Regions from separate parts of the Streptomyces sp. NPDC005551 genome, predicted to be linked through region 2. Evidence: riboswitches for the same ligand, from Rfam matches in the RefSeq annotation. Region 2 holds a riboswitch; the other holds the start of a gene.

Region 1 (4,404 bases), on a different contig from region 2:
TCCCGGTCCTTCACGGCCATGAATCCCGCCTCCCCGGCACAAGCCCGTCACGTGCGTACGTCCCCGCACACGGTACGGGACCGAGTACGGGGACGTACGTACGACGCTTCCTGCGGGTCAGCCCTTGAAGCGGGGGAACGCCGAGCGGCCGGCGTACACCGCGGCGTCGTCGAGGATCTCCTCGATGCGCAGCAGCTGGTTGTACTTGGCGACGCGGTCCGAGCGGGCCGGGGCGCCGGTCTTGATCTGGCCGCAGTTCACCGCGACGGCGAGGTCGGCGATGGTGACGTCCTCGGTCTCGCCGGAGCGGTGGGACATCATGCACTTGAAGCCGTTGCGCTGGGCCAGCTCGACGGCGTCCAGCGTCTCGGTCAGCGAGCCGATCTGGTTGACCTTGACGAGCAGGGCGTTGGCGGAGCCCTCCTCGATGCCGCGGGCCAGGCGCTCCGGGTTGGTGACGAAGAGGTCGTCGCCGACGATCTGGACCTTGTCGCCCAGCTTGTCGGTGATGACCTTCCAGCCGGCCCAGTCGTCCTCGTACAGCGGGTCCTCGATGGAGACCAGCGGGTACGCGGAGACGAGCTCCTCGTAGTACTCGGTCATCTCGGCGGCCGAGCGGGACTTGCCCTCGAACTCGTACGCGCCGTCCTTGTAGAACTCGGACGCGGCGACGTCGAGCGCGAGCGCGATCTGCTCACCGGGGACGTAACCGGCCTGCTTGATGGCCTCGATGATGAGGTCGAGCGCGGCGCGGTTGGACTCCAGGTTCGGGGCGAAGCCGCCCTCGTCGCCGAGGCCGGTGGACAGGCCCTTGGTCTTCAGCACCTTCTTGAGGGTGTGGTAGACCTCGGCGCCCCAGCGCAGCGCCTCGGAGAAGGACTCCGCGCCGATCGGCGCGATCATGAACTCCTGGATGTCGACGTTCGAGTCGGCGTGCGAGCCGCCGTTCAGGATGTTCATCATCGGGACGGGCAGCAGGTGCGCGTTCGGGCCGCCCAGGTAGCGGAACAGCGGCAGGTCGCTGGCCTCGGAGGCGGCGTGCGCGACGGCCAGGGAGACGCCGAGGATGGCGTTGGCGCCCAGCGAGCCCTTGTTGTCGGTGGCGTCCAGGTCGAACATCGCCTGGTCGATCAGGCGCTGCTCGGTGGCGTCGTAGCCGACGAGCTCCGGGCCGATCTGCTCGATGACCGCGAGGACGGCCTTCTCGACACCCTTGCCGTGGTAGCGGTTGGGGTCACCGTCGCGCAGCTCGATGGCCTCGAAGGCACCGGTGGAGGCGCCGGACGGGACGGCGGCACGACCCGTGCTGCCGTCGTCGAGGCCGACCTCGACCTCGACGGTGGGGTTCCCTCGCGAGTCGAGGATTTCCCGGGCTACGACGACGTCGATGGACGGCACGAGCATCTCCTTCTGGGATGTGACGCGGGTACGCGGAGCTCCTTGGCCCCAACTGCACGGAGCCGCGGTCGGCTCCGCGACATGAGCCTAACCGGCTCCGGGGGATCGGCCAGCCGGTCGACCACCCCATGGACAGAACCGAGAGTAAATTGTTTCCGAACGGAACAAAAACCTGCCCCGTACAGGCAACCGCTTCTGAGCGGCCCGCGGCACGTCCATGAAAAACCCCGCTCCGGTGCGTACGGGGGAACACGCACCGGAGCGGGGAGCCCGTGGGGGCGGGGGTGGCCCGCACGGGGACTCCATGGTGGAGTCCCCGGATGAGGGAGGGCCGTGGTTCAGCTGTGAGCCCGTTGCCGGCCGGGGTCAGCTGAGGTGGAGCTGCTGGCCCGGGAAGATGAAGTCGGCATCGTCGATGATGTCCTTGTTCAGCTTGAACAGCTTCTGCCAGCCGCCCTTGACCTTCTTGTCCGCGGCGATCGAGCTGAGGGTGTCGCCCTTGACGACCTTGTACTCGCCGTCACCCTTCTCGACCTTCTTGCCGGTCGGGGTCTCGACGGTCTTCTTGGCCGTCTCCCGCTCCGAGGAGCGCGAGGCACGCTGGTCCTGCGCCTGCGGGGCCTGCTGCTGCGGCTGGGCCGGCTGGGCCGTGCTCTGCGAGCCGGAGCCGGAGGCAGAGTTGGAACCGGAGCCGGTGTCGGTCGACGCGCCGCCGGTCGAGGCGCCGGACAGGCCGGTGCCGCAGGTCGGCCAGGCACCCTTGCCCTGCGCGGCGAGCACCTTCTCGCCGACGGCGATCTGCTGGGCCTTGGAGGCCTTGTCGGCGGTGGAGGCGTAGGCCGAGCCGCCGTAGGCGGACCAGGTGGAGGCGGAGAACTGCAGGCCGCCGTAGTAACCGTTGCCGGTGTTGATCGACCAGTTGCCGCCGGACTCGCACTGGGCGACGGCGTCCCATTCGGAGGTGCTGGCGGCGGAGGCGCTGCCGGCCGCCATCAGCGGAGCGGCGATGGCGACACCGGTGACACCGGCGAGCGCGGCGACACGGGTGGCCTTGGACGGGCGGCGGTGCTTGGCCTTGTTGTTACGCAGCATGAAGTGATCCCCTCACCGACGCCTGCGAGGTGAGCTGTCGGGTTCGGGCGGGTGAGTGCCCGGTCGTCCGCCTCTGGCGTCCGACTCCACCCCAAGCCGTTCCCGGGTGTCTCTCGACTCCCGGGCCCGGCACTTACCTTGGGTCCCCCGCTCCTGCCTACGGCGCTTGCGCGACGACTGTTCCCGGACGGCCACTGGCAGGATTCGGCGTTGCGACCGTCGGGGCCCGCTGTAGCGAGCGATCACGACCGTAGACACGCGGCCGCCGGAATTTCAAAGATGATCAGGGTTTCTGAGACCCATGTCTCACTCCGTCAAACCGGACATTGCGGTGCGAAACATGACGCGAACTGGCGTTGTTTTGTACCTGATTCGCCATCTGACGCCCGCTTAGTCTCCTGCGACCTCAAGGCTCTGACCGGGAAGGATGACATCCGGGTCGGCGCCGACCGTCTTCTCGTTCTCCGTGTAGAGCTCGTTCCATCCGCCCTGCACGGCAAGGGAGTCGGCGATGCTCGTGAGACTGTCGCCGAGGCGGACGGTGTACGAGCCCTCCGCGGCGTCGCCGGGAGCGGCGGAGCCGCGCGAGGCGTGACGGCCGGAGGGGGTCTCCTCGCCTCCGGCGGACGCGTCGGCGTCGGCACTGGGGCCGCGGTGCCGGCCGGTGCCGGTGCCCTCGCTCCCGGACGCGGCGGTGGCCTCCGAAGAGCCAGCGGTCTGCCCGGACTTGTCCGAGTCGTCAGCCTTTGCCTTCCCGGCACCCTTCCCGGCAGCCTTGCCGTCGCCCTTGCCGCCGTCCTTGCTGCCGGACTCGGGGGAGGCGGTGGCATCCTCGTCGGCCTTCGACGGCGTCCCGGAGGCCGCCGCCTTGCCGGACGCCGCCGGGGAGGGCTTGACGGTGGAGCCGCCGGTCGACAAGCCGCCCGAAACGGGCGAGTCGCTCGACGGGGACGAATCGGGCGAGGGGGAGGCCGACGACGCGGAGGAGTCCTCGGCGACGCCGGTGTCGACCTCGACGGACGCCGAGTTCTTGCTGAGGCCCGAGAGCGGTCCGCAGGTGGGCCAGGCGGCCAGGCCCTGCCCGTCGAGAACCTTCTCGGCGACGGCTATCTGCTGCGAGCGACTGGCCTCGTCGGGGCTCGGCGCGTACGCGAGGCCGCCGTACTTGTCCCAGTTCTCCTGGGTCATCTGCAGGCCGCCGTAGTAGCCGTTGGCGTTGTCGGCACTCCACGAACCGCCGCTCTCGCACTCCGCGACCCGGTCCCAGGTGGTGCCGTCCGCGGCACTCGCGCCGGTGGCACCGAGCAACGGGATCGCGATGGCCGATCCGGTGACTCCTGCCGCGACGATGAGCGCCGGAGCCTGGCGGGGGCGACGGTGACGACCGTTCCCGGAGAGCATGCGGTGGCCTTTCGAAGACAGCGATGACAGGCGCGACGGAAGATCCATCGCGTTGATGCGTGAACGTATCGGCAGTCGAACGCTTGTCACAAGTCGATGCAGCGCAGATCACGTGAAGATCACAGTATTGACGGTGCGTCATGTTTGACGGGTCCGCGCCCGCGTACCGCCGGGCGTGAACTCCACCGGTGTGCGCCTGTTGCGAGCGCAATGCGCCCCTCCGTCGCGGGCCCGCCGAGGGTCCGCCGGCCTTGCCTACCGCGAAGGGGTGAACTCCACCGGGAGCGTCCGCAGTCCGCGCATGATGAGACCGCCGCGCCAGCGCAGGTCCGCCGGATCGCCCTTGAGGCGCAGGTCCGGCAGGCGGGTGAGGAGCGTCGCGAGGGCGGTCTGCCCCTCCAGCCGGGCGAGGGGCGCGCCGAGGCAGTAGTGGATGCCGTGCCCGTAGCCGAGGTGCTGGTTGTCGCGCCGGGAGAGGTCCAGCGTGTCCGGCTGCCCGAAGCGCTCGGGGTC
Region 2 (4,404 bases):
CATCGGGTTCGGCATCGCCGCGCTCTCCGCGGACCGCCGGCGGCTGCGGCGCGTACTGCTGCCCCTGTCCGGCCTGCTGACGGCCATGGGCATGCACGCCATGTGGAACGGCTCGTCGTCCTTCGGCGAGTACGGCTTCTTCGCGGTCTACGCGGCGTTCATGGTCCCCGCGTTCGGGCTGCTCACCTGGCTGGTCGTCTGGACCCGCCAGCGGGAGCTGCGCACGGTGCGCGCGGAACTGCCCGCCTACGCCGTCACCGGGTGGCTGGCCGCGCCCGAGCCGTTCGTGCTCGGCTCCATGCGCGCGCGGCGCCTCGCCCGCGACTACGCCAAGCACCACTTCGGCCGGGCCGCCGCGCGCTCCGTCGCCCAGTACGAGGCCTACGCGACCTCGCTCGCGTTCCTGCGGCACCGGGGACGCCGTGGCCACGCCGGCCCCGACTTCGTCGTACGGGAGAGGGAGCTGCTGCACGAGCTGTGGCGGCGCAGGGACGTCGCCCGCCCCTCCCTCGCGTACGCGGCCCGCGCCGCCGCGCCCCCGGTCGCACCCCCGTGGCCGCCGGTGCACGCGCCGGCGCACGCCCGGCCGTACGCCGGCCCCGCGGCGGCGTACCGCCCGCCCCACCCCGCGTACGACGCGTATCCGGCCTACAACCCCTACCGCTCGTGAGGCCGCAGGCAGGCCCGCAGGCCTGGCTGACAGGCCCTACGCCGACGCCCGCGTCAGCTCGGCCGACTCCGCGTCCGTGAGGGTCAGGTCGGCCACGCCCAGGAGCGCAGGGAGTTGCTCGGCCGTCCGCGCGGAGGCGAGCGGCGCGGCCACCGTGGGCCGGTCGGCGAGCCACGCCAGGGCGATGGTGGCGTGCGGGACGCCCCGGGACTCGGCGATCTCGTCCAGCGCGGCCAGCACGCGACGCCCGCGCTCGGTCTCCAGGTGCTTGCCTGCGCCCGCGGCCCGCGCGGAGTCGACCGTCGTACCGGGGCGGTACTTGCCGGTCAGGAAGCCGGAGGCGAGGGCGTAGTAGGGGACGGTGGCGAGGCCGGAACGGGAGGCGATCTCCTGGAGCGGGCCCTCGTAGGTGTCGCGCGAGACGAGGTTGTAGTGCGGCTGGAGGGCGACGTAGCGGGCGAGGCCCTCGCGGTCGGAGAACTCCAGGGACTCCTGGAGCCGCTCGGGCGAGATGTTGGAGGCGGCGACGGCGCGCACCTTGCCTGACCGCACCAGTTCGTCGAGGGTGCCGATGATCTCCTCGACCGGGACCGAGGGGTCGTCGTAGTGCGTGTAGTAGAGGTCGATGTAGTCCGTCCCCAGGCGGCGCAGCGACGCGTCGGCCGCGGCCCTGAGGGTGTCCGGGGACAGCCCCTTGTACGCGGGATGGGCACCGGCCTTGGTGGCCAGGACGATCTCGGAGCGGTTGCCGCGCGCGGCGAACCACCTGCCGATGACCGTCTCCGACTCGCCGCCCTCGTTGCCGGGTGCCCACGAGGAGTAGGTGTCGGCGGTGTCCACGAAGTTGCCGCCGGCTGCCGCGTACGCGTCCAGCACGGCGAAGGACGCGTCCTCGTCGGCGGTCCAGCCGAAGACGTTGCCGCCGAGGGCGAGCGGGAAGACCTCGAGGTCGGACGGGCCGAGCTTGCGGAGTGCGGTCATGGTGCATCTCAACACCGTTGACCGAGGTACGTATTCCGCAGGCCCGGCCGGGAGGGCCGCCTTGGTTACGGGTTGAGGCCCTTGCTCTGCAGCCAGGCCAGCGGGTCGACACCGCCGGCGCTGCCGCCCGGGTGCACCTCCATGTGCAGGTGAGGCCCGGTCACGTTGCCGGTCGCGCCGACCCGCCCGATGACCTCACCGGTGGAGACCTTCTGGCCCACGCCGGCGCTGATGGACGACTGGTGGCAGAGCCAGATCTCGGTGCCGTCGTCGAGGGTGAGGACCGTGCGGTAGCCGTACGCACCGGCCCAGCCGGCCTCGGTGACGGTGCCGCTGTGCACGGCTTTGATCAGCGTGCCGGTGGGCGCCGCGAAGTCGAGGCCGGTGTGGTGGCCGGAGGACCACATGGCACCGGCGTCACCGAAGTGCGAGGTCAGCGTGTACGAGGAGGTCGGCAGCGTGTAGCTCTTGGCGAGCTTGGCGAGGCGCTCGGCCTCCGCCTTCTCCTTGGCCTCCTGCTCCGCCTTCTTCTTGGCGGCGGCGGCCTTGGCCTCGGCCTCGTCCTGCGACTTGGCCGCTTCCTCGGCGGCCTTCTTCACGGCGGCGGCCTGCGCGGCCTCGGCGGCCTTGAGGTCGACCTGGTCCTGCTGCGACTCGGCCTGCTGCATGATGCGGGCACGCAGGGCCTCGCCCGCGCCGGCGGTGCCCTGGGCCGTGTCCGAGCCGGCGAGTCCGGCGGTGGTGAGCGGGGTGGCGGAGGCGGCCGTGGCGGGTTCGGCGGAGCCGTCCGATATCAGGTTCCTGGCCGAGTCGGCGACCGACGACAGGTCGGGCATCGAGATGGAGACCGGGGGCTTGCCGCTCTGCGCGGTGGCCATGCCGCCCGCGCCGACGGCGGCGATGACGCCGACGCCGAGGACGGTGGAGCTCCGGGCGAGTCCTCCGCCGCGCTGCTTGGAGACGCGGTGCCGGCCACGTACGGGACGGACGGAATCCGCGGTGGGATTCCACTCCTCCCAGGGGCCCTCGTCGTTGCCGTGGCCGTAGCCGAAGGTGTCGCTCTGCTTCTCACTCGGCGCGAACGAGGTGTTCTGGGCAGGCCGGTTGGACGCCACGTGGGCGCGCTCCTTTCCTTCCTTCTCGCCTACCGGGTTAGCTGACGGGTTCGGAGCAGGAAGGTCTCCTACGCGCGTCAACCAGGGTGCGCTGCACCGTGATAGACGCTCGATTCACCCCAAATTGGTGGTTCCCCGGTTCCCTTGCGGGATTCGGCGCGTGCGCACGGAGCCGTCTCTTGTGACGGCTGGGACGACCGCGCTGCGTTATCGAACGTTAATAGACGCGGGTCCCCTATTCCAAGCTGTTCCGACTGATCATTAACGTCTTCGTCACGGACTTACGGGTCACGAGCGGTGAAAACCGGGCGAGTTGACCGTGAGTCGTAAACCTCAAAAGAGTTGACGATGCGTCAGCTGTTATGCGCAGTGATCCCGCCCGGTCACCTCGGGTGACGGCGGGCCCTGAACGCCGCGCCGGACACTCACGACCGCCGGACGGCGAGCAGCGCCAGGTCGTCCGTCGTCCCGTCCCCGGTGTGCCGGTGCACGTCCTTGATGAGGGCCGAGAGCAGGGCGTCCGGGTCGCGGAAGGCCCGCCCGGCGAGCCGCTCCGCCGGGTCGTAGAACCGCCCCTGGGGGTCGCGCGCCTCCGACAGCCCGTCCGTGTAGAGGAGCAGGGTGGCTCCGGCCCGGAACGCGACCACCGTGGCGCGGTCGGGCCACGTGCCGAGCTCGCCCATCCCGAGCGGCAGCGCGGGCTCCGGTGCCTCCAGCGTGCGCAGGGTGCCGTCCGCGTGCAGGAGCAGCGGCGGGGGATGGCCGCGGTTCAGGAGGCGCACGACGCCGTCCCCGTGCGCGACCTCCGCGAGGACGGCCGTCGTGAACCCCTCGAAGGCGTCGAGCCCGTCGCGCCGTGTCCCCTCCCGCGCCAGCGCCCGCTCCAGCCGCTGGGCGACCGCCTCCAGCGTCGACTCGTGCTCGGCAGCCTCCCGGAAGGCCCCGATGACGACGGCGACCGCCGTCACCGCCCCCATGCCCTTGCCCCGCACATCCCCGACGACCAGCCGCACGCCGTACGGGGAATCCTGCACCGCGTACAGGTCACCGCCGATGAACGCGTCGGCCTGCGCGGCCTCGTACCGCGCGGCCACCTCGAGCCCGCCGATCCGCTCCTCCGGGCGCGGCAGTACGGCGCGCTGTGCGGCCTCGGCGATCTCGCGCGCGGAGGCGAGCCGTTCGTCGGAGCGCCGGACGAGGATGTTGATGAGGACGGCCAGGACGGTGACGGTGGCGACGGTGACCAGTTCGGTGATCGCGTCGACGCGCAGCACGATGCCGAGTTCGAGGTGGACGGAGAGGACGGCGGCGAGCGCGGCGAGACCGGTGAGGACCGTGCCGCGCAGCGAGAAGAGCGGAGCGGCGACCAGGGGTGCGGCCGTGAAGAAGGGGGCCGCGGTGAACTGTGACGGCGTGAGGAGGTCGTAGACGATCCCGGCCGCGACGAGCAGCGCGGGCAGGGCCCGGAGGAAGCGGCGCGCGGACGAGATCCGCCGGGCGACGGGCTCGGCGGACGTGGGCGGCGCGGCGTTCCCGAGGCCGGGATCCGGCACCGGATCCCCGGGCAGCCGCCCCCCGGCCCGCTCGCGCCCCTCGGGAACCGGCCCGCTCGGCCGCTCGCCGCCGGAGTACCCGGCC

Evidence for each region. Region 2 has a riboswitch for cyclic di-AMP ahead of ACFYP4_RS12460 (M23 family metallopeptidase). Riboswitches for the same ligand answer to the same signal wherever they lie in the genome.
Region 1: another riboswitch for cyclic di-AMP. It lies ahead of ACFYP4_RS25570 (transglycosylase family protein); the one in region 2 lies ahead of ACFYP4_RS12460 (M23 family metallopeptidase).

What each region holds. Positions count from the first base shown of each region.
Region 1 covers NZ_JBIAJE010000009.1:84,436-88,839, forward strand. The annotation lists gene ACFYP4_RS25560 (septum formation initiator family protein) at 1-20, opposite strand, end outside; gene eno (phosphopyruvate hydratase) at 118-1,404, opposite strand; gene ACFYP4_RS25570 (transglycosylase family protein) at 1,765-2,490, opposite strand; cyclic di-AMP (ydaO/yuaA leader) riboswitch at 2,495-2,665, opposite strand; gene ACFYP4_RS25575 (transglycosylase family protein) at 2,881-3,891, opposite strand; gene ACFYP4_RS25580 (cytochrome P450) at 4,147-4,404, opposite strand, start outside.
Region 2 covers NZ_JBIAJE010000004.1:20,617-25,020, forward strand. The annotation lists gene ACFYP4_RS12450 (PrsW family intramembrane metalloprotease) at 1-670, shown strand, start outside; gene ACFYP4_RS12455 (aldo/keto reductase) at 707-1,651, opposite strand; gene ACFYP4_RS12460 (M23 family metallopeptidase) at 1,717-2,766, opposite strand; cyclic di-AMP (ydaO/yuaA leader) riboswitch at 2,778-2,935, opposite strand; gene ACFYP4_RS12465 (PP2C family protein-serine/threonine phosphatase) at 3,192-4,404, opposite strand, start outside.